Regions from separate parts of the Virgibacillus sp. Bac330 genome, predicted to be linked through region 2. Evidence: riboswitches for the same ligand, from Rfam matches in the RefSeq annotation. Region 2 holds a riboswitch; the other holds the start of a gene.
The links. Region 2 has a riboswitch for thiamine pyrophosphate ahead of thiW (energy coupling factor transporter S component ThiW). Riboswitches for the same ligand answer to the same signal wherever they lie in the genome.
Positions count from the first base shown of each region.

Region 1 (4,567 bases), 210 kb from region 2:
CTTGTGCACGACAATAGATATAAGAATAAAAAAGTCCTCCTTAATAAACAGAAGGACTTGATAAAAGTGGCTCTTAATAGAAACATAACTTGGCAAAAAATTGGATCCCTGTACGATAAAGTTTAATATTTTACAATTAGATAACCTTTGTTAATATTAAAATTGAAAATCAACTTGCTTGTTTTCTTGATTTTCATACCCTTTCATATAATCAATTCTTCGTTGTGCAGAGGTCTTGCTTACTTGTTCATCGGCATGATAGGAAGAACGCACTAAAGGGCCTGCTTCACAATGTTTAAACCCTTTTTCCAAAGCAATTTGCTTTAATTCTTCAAATTCATCTGGATGATAATAACGTTCAACTGCTAAATGCTTCTTTGTCGGCTGTAAATATTGACCAATTGTCATAATATCTACTTGATGCGCGAGTAAATCATCCATCGCTTGAATGATTTCTTCTTTTTCTTCACCTAAACCAACCATGATACTTGATTTTGTTGGCGTGTTTGGTCGAATTTCCTTTACTCGCTGTAAAAGCTGGAGTGACCGATCGTACATCGCTCGCGCACGTACTCGTTTTGTTAACCTTCGCACCGTTTCAATATTATGGTTAAAAATATCTGGTTCACTATCCATAAGCGTATGTAAACTTTCATAGTCGCCTTTCATATCAGAAGGAAGAATTTCAATCGTACAACCAGGATTTTTCCGTCTAATTGCTCGCACCGTTTCTGCAAAAACAGCTGCCCCACCATCATTTAAATCATCTCGAGCAACAGCTGTAACTACAACATGCTTTAACCCCATGATTTCAACGGAATCTGCTACACGCTCTGGCTCTCCCCAATCCAATTCATTCGGTAGCCCTGTTTTAACAGCACAAAAACGACATCCCCTCGTACACGTGTCTCCTAAAATCATGAAAGTTGCTGTCTTTCTCTCGCTCCAACATTCATGAATATTCGGGCAACGAGCTTCTTCACAAACGGTATTTAAGCGATTTTCACGCATAAGCTTTTTCAAACCACGATAAGATTGGTTCGTATTAATTTTCGTTTTTAACCATTCGGGCTTTCTTAAAGTTGTACTGTTTTTAGACATGTGAAACCACTCCTTCTAATGGTAAATTGGCGTACTCTTTTTCAGCTAACTGATACACTTCATTCCACTGACTTTTTGTTAATGAAAATTTGGTAAGTTCAATACCTAGCCCATCTGAAAAACCTTTTTTAAATGCGGCTTTTACAGTATCATAGGATACATCTTTTTGCAAGATTCGATTTATCGTTGTCGCTTTATTCCAAAAAGCTTGTTTCTTTCGCGCTTTTAATTTTTCACTTGGAAAAACAAACATATCAAACAACATGTCTATATCCATGGAAATAGGAATAGAGCCATGCTGAAGAAGTACGCCTTTTTTTCTCGTTTGCGCATTCCCTGACAGTTTTTTACCATCTGCAACCATTTCATAAAATGCTGGGCGTTCAAAACAAATATTGCTTCTTTCTTTTGAAGCTAATTCCGCATACCCCGCTTCAATGCCCAAGTTTTTATACCCTTCCAAAATCCCTTTTGATAAATCATAATAGGCTTGACGAATAGAGGAAGCAATTGCTGGATGTGACTCTGAAATAACAATGCTGTATGTCAATTCATCGTCATGAAGCACAGCACTTCCTCCAGTCATTCTGCGAACCAATTGGCATTGATGTTTCTTTATGCCATCTAAATCAATTTTTCCTGCTATCTTTTGGAAGTGCCCAACAGAAAGCGTTGGTTTCCTCCATTGATAAAAGCGTAATGTTGGAGGTATTTTCCCTTCTTTATGCCAATGCAATAGTGCCTCATCTAATGCCATATTGATCGCAGCATCATGAGGTACATTTTCTAAAAATCCCCATTGCTCTTTCATTTACAACCGCCTCCAGTAAAGTCAAATTTTGTATGTGGAAGGTTATACCATAATTGTCAAATGGACTACTATTTAATGTAATATTTTACCTATCATTCATTTTATTAGAAAATCATCATAACGCCAAGTCTTATGGCGAAAGCTACCTATTTTTATATGTTACATGCTAAAATTTAAGTTTACCTATCATGCCAGGATATGTATCAAAAATCTGTTACACAAAAGGGACTTAGACGCAACTTGCTCTTATTTAATATTTAGACTTGCTACTTACCTATCCTAAATGGAGATTGAAATCTTACAGCACGTTATATACAAAAATAAAAAACCGCATTCCGCTTACGTGAAATGCAGTCAGGTATGACCACACTTTCCCACGCAGGCATTATCCTGTTCGGGTACAAAGGGTCAGAACGTGCACCGTTCCTCTCAGCTCATCAACTAGCTCCCCTAGTGTTAACAGTTTAAGAAAAAATTTGCTTGTTGCAATGCTTTTAAAAAAACTTTATTTTAGCTAAGTTAAGGTTAGCAATAATACAAAAAAATGTAAAGTGTGAATTTATTAAATACGTCCGTATATATTAAATGATCCTAGCGCTTAAACAACTCTACTCATAAATACTGCATTCGCATTTAAATCCATGCTCTTATATAATATTATTAGGAAAGAAAATCATGGTTTATAAGCACGTTAAAAATCACTCTATACAGAGTTAAATTTAACTCGTTACCTACATCTAATAAATCTTCAATTCGTTGGGGGAGAGTTTTGTTTCACCCCCGCCAATTGTTTAGTAGCCCAAGGGTATGACCTAAAGGTCTCTTACGAAAAGAGATTTAGCTGTTCCCACTTAGACTTGTTCAGCTCACTTCTTCCAATCTTGGATTGGAAATCTTACGGGGTAAATGGTTTTAAAAAATGATCTAATATGGAGGCTACAAAAATGAACTCGATTCTCGATGAAGTTCTGTTAAAATATCAAACCTTAAGTAAAACGGAAAAAAAAGTAGCTGATTATGTCATTAATAATAGTCAACATATGTTAAATATACATATTAAAGATTTAGCAAGTCGTATCGATGTTTCCGTAGCTACGATTACGCGTTTTTGTAAAAAAGTAGGCGTAAGTAACTTTGTAGAATTTAAAATATTATTACGAGATGCGGTCGAACAGACAGTGGAGTCGGATGAAGTAATAGACATAGCGGCTCAAGTTTATCATTCTGTCATTAAATCCACACATTCGATAGCAACCATGAATGATTATGAACGTGTCTCCAACTGGATACAGGAGGCAAATCGAATTCATATTTACGGTATTGGCAGTTCAGGCTTATCTGCTGAGGAACTAAAAATAAGATTAACTCGAATGGGGTATAGTGTAGATACACATACAGACTCGCACGCAATGGTTATTAATGCCTCGATTCTTACCAAAAGTGATGTCGTTATTGCGATATCTTCTTCTGGTCAAACGAAAGAAGTGATCGATAGTGTGCACATCGCCAAATCAAAAGGAGCAAAAATTGTCTCTATTACAAATTTTTCCGAAACAAATTTAGCACATCAATCTGATGCGATTCTATACACTACAAGTATTCAGCACTATCAAGCAAAAGGTTTTATGAACAGTCAATTATCTATTCTAATTTGTTTAGACATTCTTAGTATGATGCTTTTAACAGATGAACAGGCACATGCTACTTATAATCAGACCCTAGCTAAATTAGAAGAATACAAAAAAATATAGCAGTAACCAACTTAATGGTTACTACTATATTTTTGAATTTCATCTACAAAGGTTTCCGTAATTAATTGCGGTCTAGTAATGGCACTACCAACTACAACAAAAAAAGCGCCATTCCTAAGAGCTGCTAGAGCTGTTTCTGGTGTACTAACTTTTCCTTCAGCAATAACTGGAATGGATATTACTGATTGCATCTCACGCAATAATTGAAAATCGTTGGCTGCGATATGTTGGTCTGCCGTTTCTTGTGTGTATCCTACTAAGGTCGTCGATACACAATCAAAACCTAGCGATTCCGCTCGTTTTGCCTCCTCTACTGTAGATATATCCGCCATTAGCTCGGTATCATCAGATTGCTCCTTGATAAAGCGTATCATTTCTTCTAAGTTTTCGTTTTCTGGACGCTTTCGCATCGTTGCATCCATTGCAATAATATTTGCACCTGCATCTAGCAAAGCGGACGCTTCTTTTTTTGTTGGTGTAATATAAACATCGCTATCCTTGTAATCTTGTTTAATTAAACCAATAATTGGAACGTTTACTTGTTGCTTTATTGCTTCTATATCAGCTACTGAGTTGGCTCGAATACCTTTAGCACCACCTTGTACAGCTGCTAAGGCCATTTTTGCCATTATTTCTGAAGAATGCAGTGGTTCATCTTCTAACGCCTGACAAGATACAATTAGCTGATTCTCTAGTTGTTTAACATACATATTACAAATCTCCCATTGTCTTCTCAATATTGTTTTTAATCGTCGTTACCTCTGGGCCATAGATTACTTGAATTCCATTTCCTTTAGCTACAACACCTTTGGCACCAGTTTTCATGAGCGCTTCTTTTTGTACTTGATCTTGCTCGAATACGCTCACCCTTAATCGTGTGGCACAATTATCTACATCTTTAATA
Region 1 covers NZ_CP033048.1:9,343-13,909, reverse strand. Annotated here, with positions in the region: gene lipA (lipoyl synthase) at 157-1,101, opposite strand; gene D9780_RS00055 (lipoate--protein ligase family protein) at 1,094-1,912, opposite strand; TPP riboswitch at 2,267-2,374, opposite strand; gene D9780_RS00050 (MurR/RpiR family transcriptional regulator) at 2,857-3,663, shown strand; gene D9780_RS00045 (N-acetylmannosamine-6-phosphate 2-epimerase) at 3,675-4,373, opposite strand; gene D9780_RS00040 (PTS transporter subunit EIIC) at 4,375-4,567, opposite strand, start outside.
Region 1: it holds a riboswitch for thiamine pyrophosphate, as region 2 does, so the genes downstream of both, D9780_RS00055 (lipoate--protein ligase family protein) here and thiW (energy coupling factor transporter S component ThiW) in region 2, are expected to answer to the same signal.

Region 2 (4,567 bases):
ATGTTTCTGTAATCCTTTCACTTCTAACAATGGTTGGACCACTTTCTCCTCTACCTCCTTCCTGCTTGCTTTAATGGGAACAATCATGCTTCCTTTTCATGTAAAAAGCATCTACTTGTGCGGTTATTTTCTAGTTCATATAATGGAGGGTTTGCTTGAAAACATGGTGCAAATGCCCATTCACAACGAGGTGCAAAACGACAACCTATCTTTTCCTTCTGTGGCTTAGGAACCGTACCTGGAATAGAATATAATTGTTGTTCTGTTTTCTTCACATTTGGTAATGAACGAATTAATCCTTTTGTATAGGGGTGGTTAGGATATTTTAATATTTCTCTCGTCGTCCCTTCTTCGATGATTTGCCCAGCATACATCACTGCGACGCGATCACAAATCTCTGCAACGACACCTAAATCATGTGTGATGAACAGAATAGCTGTCTGCTTTTCTTGATTTAACTGTCGCATTAAATCGAGTATTTGTGCCTGTATCGTTACATCAAGTGCTGTTGTTGGTTCATCCGCTATTAACAAATCTGGTTCGCAAGCCATCGCCATTGCAATCATGACCCGCTGTCGCATTCCACCTGATAATTGATGCGGATAACTAGCGACAATAGCATTTGCCCTAGGAATTCCAACAAGTTCTAATAATGTAATCGCTTTGTTACGCGCTTCTTTTTTGCTTGTTTTTTCGTGTAGTCGAATCGCTTCTATCATTTGATTACCAATGGTAAATAAAGGATCTAAAGATGTCATTGGTTCCTGAAAAATCATAGCAATTTCATTTCCCCGTATCTGTTTCATTCTTTTAGGAGAAGCTGATACGATATTTTCCCCTTTAAAATAAATGTCACCACTTACAATTTTGCCAGGCGGGCTAGGTATTAATTGCATGATGGATAAGGATGTGACGCTTTTTCCACAGCCCGATTCTCCAACAATACCAACGACCTCTCCTTTACATACAGATAAACGAACCCCATTCACAGCGGGAACCTCCCCTTTTTCCGTAAAAAAATGCGTATGGACATCTTTTAGTTCCAGTATGACTTCTTTGGACATTCTGATTTCACCTCGTTTCTTACAAATTTCCACCACTCTAAAGCACCTCAACTTTAGAAATAGATAGTTTCTTGCCATATATTTGCGGTGGATGTTGTCATGCCTTTACATTTTAAACTCGCAAATAGGTATCTTGTTAACAAACTAAAAATTCAGTCTATTGAAACAGTTTTTTCCCCGGTTCATTATCACCTGTAAGGAATATCTTGCATTTACTTATTTTGTAATAGATTTGTTCCCCCTCCTTTCACTTTCTGATTTATCCTTCTATAATCTCATGGAGTAGATCACCACCTCTTCATGAAAGCGTTTCTAATATACCGATGAAAAACTAGGATTTTAGAACCATCTTGTAATGCTTATCATATTCATGTCCACATGAAATTATTAACCTTTCTTTTAAAAGTTTTGAATATGTTTTAACTTCATCTATAAAAGATGGACCGTAATTTTATAGAAAGTGGATTTGCAGGCCATTATTCAAAACAGGCAATTATTTTCCCTTTACAACTATCTCTAAACCACGCAAGTACAATTCAAGGTAATAAAGATGCGGAAAGGTACTAGCTTTTTCCATGACAAACATCTACCATTTTGTTAAGCTTGATGTGTTAGCGTTTAATATTTTAGTAGAATATTTTATAAGAACTACTAGGGGAGCCTATCATGGGCTGAGAAGAAGCAATAGCTTCTGACTCTTATTGACCTGATCTGGTTAAGACCAGCGGAGGGAAGTAGTAGAGATTCTCTTTCTATATTTCTTCTTCTAAGTCAGGTTCTGTCTGGGGTCTGACTTTTTTTGCATGTTAGGAAAAGATAAGGTTTATAGGATGAGTAACATGGCGTTATGCTTGTTCCTTTTGTTCTATTCTATTCGTCGACAACGACTTCTCGTTTAGAATGAAAGAAACCTTACAGCAACTTCTATTAAAAATGCTGTTCTTCACTACTTTCCTCTTAGTAAAATAGACAAAAGCAAGGTGATGCTATGAAAAAAACATACACATTAACATTAATGGCTGTCTTTGTTGCTATTGGCACACTAGCAGCACAATTTCTTTGGTTCCCTGCTGGATTTGCCAAAGCGTACCCCGTGCAACATGCTGTTAATGTGATGGCAGCTATTACGTTAGGACCTGGACCTGCTGTAATAATAGCTTTTATGATTGGTCTGTTACGAAATATGCTAGGACTTGGAACTTTATTAGCATTTCCAGGAGCCATGGTAGGAGCATGGTTTGCAGGTTTACTGTATCGTAGATTTGAGAAGAAACGATGGGCTGTCATTGGAGAAAGTATAGGGACTGGAATTGTAGGATCCTTGCTTGCCGTACCCATTGCTCGCTTATTCATGGACAGTAGTGCCGGAGCTCTATTCTTTGTCCCGTCATTTTTAGCAAGTAGCATTTCTGGAGCTTTTTTAGGGTGGTTTATTGTTTCACGCGTGAATACAGATAAGCTGATTCGTATACAAAGGCAGTAATAAACTGGCTTTAAGTCCAAGACTATATGATAACTATTTATATGTTTGGGAATCATTCTAGATAGTAGTTCGCTCGAAAATGAGCCATCATGGTTCACGAAATATACTGGCAATTATATAAAGAAAGGAAGCGAATAATTTGAAACCAATTCCATGTGCATTAACGATTGCAGGAACTGACCCAAGTGGAGGTGCAGGTATTCAGGCAGATCTGAAAACATTTCAAGAGTTAACTGTTTATGGTATGTCCGTCATCACATCGATTGTTGCACAAAATACAACTGGTGTACAAAATGTCCACCATATCCCTATTGATATGATAGATGAGCAATTGCAATCTGTTTTTTCTGACATGCCTGTACACAGTCTAAAAACAGGCATGATTGCCAATGAATCGATGATGCGCGTCATCCAAAAACAACTTACTAGTACAGACGCATACTACGTCATGGACCCTGTTATGGTTGCTACTAGCGGCGATCCTTTAATTGCCGAAGAAGCAAGAGATTATTTAAAAGAACAGCTTCTACCTTTAGCAACTGTTGTTACGCCAAATATTCCAGAAGCAGAATTTATTACTGGCAACAAAATCCATGATGTTAACGATTTACAAGAAGCAGCCAAAGAAATGGTGGATAAACATGGTGCTCGGGCTGCCCTAGTAAAAGGTGGACATATGCATGGAGATGCCATTGACTATTTATATGATGGACATAAGATGCATACCTTTCACTCCAAACGCTTTGACACAACAAGTACGCATGGCACTGGTTGTACGTACTCGGCAGCCATTACCGCTCATTTAGCTAAAGGCCTGCCGTTATATGAAGCGGTAAAAGAGGCTAAACAATTTGTTACAGCAGCTATTAAGCATTCTTTCCCATTAGGCGCTGGGAACGGCCCTACCAACCATTGGGGAATTCGTGAAGAAAGGGTGAAACAATGAATACATCAATTATAGAGCAAGTTAGGGAGGCCAATCCGTTAATTCACAATTTGACAAATGAAGTCGTGATGAATTTTACTGCTAATGGTTTACTAGCTTTTGGGGCTTCACCGATTATGGCAAAAGCAACAGAAGAAGCAGAAGAAATGGCGTCCATTTCTAATGGTGTGCTTATAAATATTGGTACATCAACATTGACAGAGCTACCAGCAATGAAGCTTGCTGGTAAAGCCGCCAACAAAAAAGACATCCCAGTAGTACTAGACCCTGTTGGCATTGGCGCCACATCATTTCGTAAAGATGTCGTTAAACAATTATTACAAGAAGTACAATTTACTGTTATTAAAGGAAATGCAGGCGAAATGGCTAAGCTAGTTGATATGCCATGGGAAGTAAAGGGGGTAGAATCTGTCGGAGATGGTGATGGCAAAGAGATTGCTAAAAAAGTAGCCAACATGTATCATACGACTGCTGTAGTAACAGGAGAGACGGACTATATTTGTAGTAACAATGAAACAGTAATAGAAAACAGAAGCGGGCATGTCTATTTGGAAAAAATTACAGGTGCTGGTTGTTTGCTAGGCTCTATTATAGCTGCTTGTCTAACTACAGATGCGAAAGTAGAAGAACAAGCATTTGCAGCCGTACAATTTTATGGATTAGCAGCCGAGTATGCTGCTAAACAAGAGCATGTTCAAGGTTCTGGCAGCTTTCTTCCGGCCTTTATTGACGCATTGTCCAATGAAATAGATCAACTTAACACCAAATAATATGTAGAAAAACTTTCCTTTCGCAAAAGCTAAACGTTAAGTAAATAAGGAGGCTAGAGGCTTGCATTTACAAACAGCTTTACGTAAATATTTCATCATGGGAAGCCAAAATTGTGATCGAGACCCGAAGCAAGTTTTAAGAGAAGCGATTCAGGCAGGTATTACAGCTTTTCAATATCGCGAAAAAGGATCTGATGCTTTATCTGGCAACCAAAAAATACAATTAGGAAAAGAATTGCGCGCTATCTGTTGTCAACATAACATTCCGTTTTTTATCAATGATGATGTAGAGTTAACAGAAGTT
Region 2 covers NZ_CP033048.1:216,190-220,756, reverse strand. Annotated here, with positions in the region: gene D9780_RS00960 (ABC transporter ATP-binding protein) at 1-42, opposite strand, end outside; gene D9780_RS00955 (ABC transporter ATP-binding protein) at 84-1,064, opposite strand; TPP riboswitch at 1,708-1,814, shown strand; gene thiW (energy coupling factor transporter S component ThiW) at 2,053-2,547, shown strand; gene thiD (bifunctional hydroxymethylpyrimidine kinase/phosphomethylpyrimidine kinase) at 2,687-3,493, shown strand; gene thiM (hydroxyethylthiazole kinase) at 3,490-4,263, shown strand; gene thiE (thiamine phosphate synthase) at 4,361-4,567, shown strand, end outside.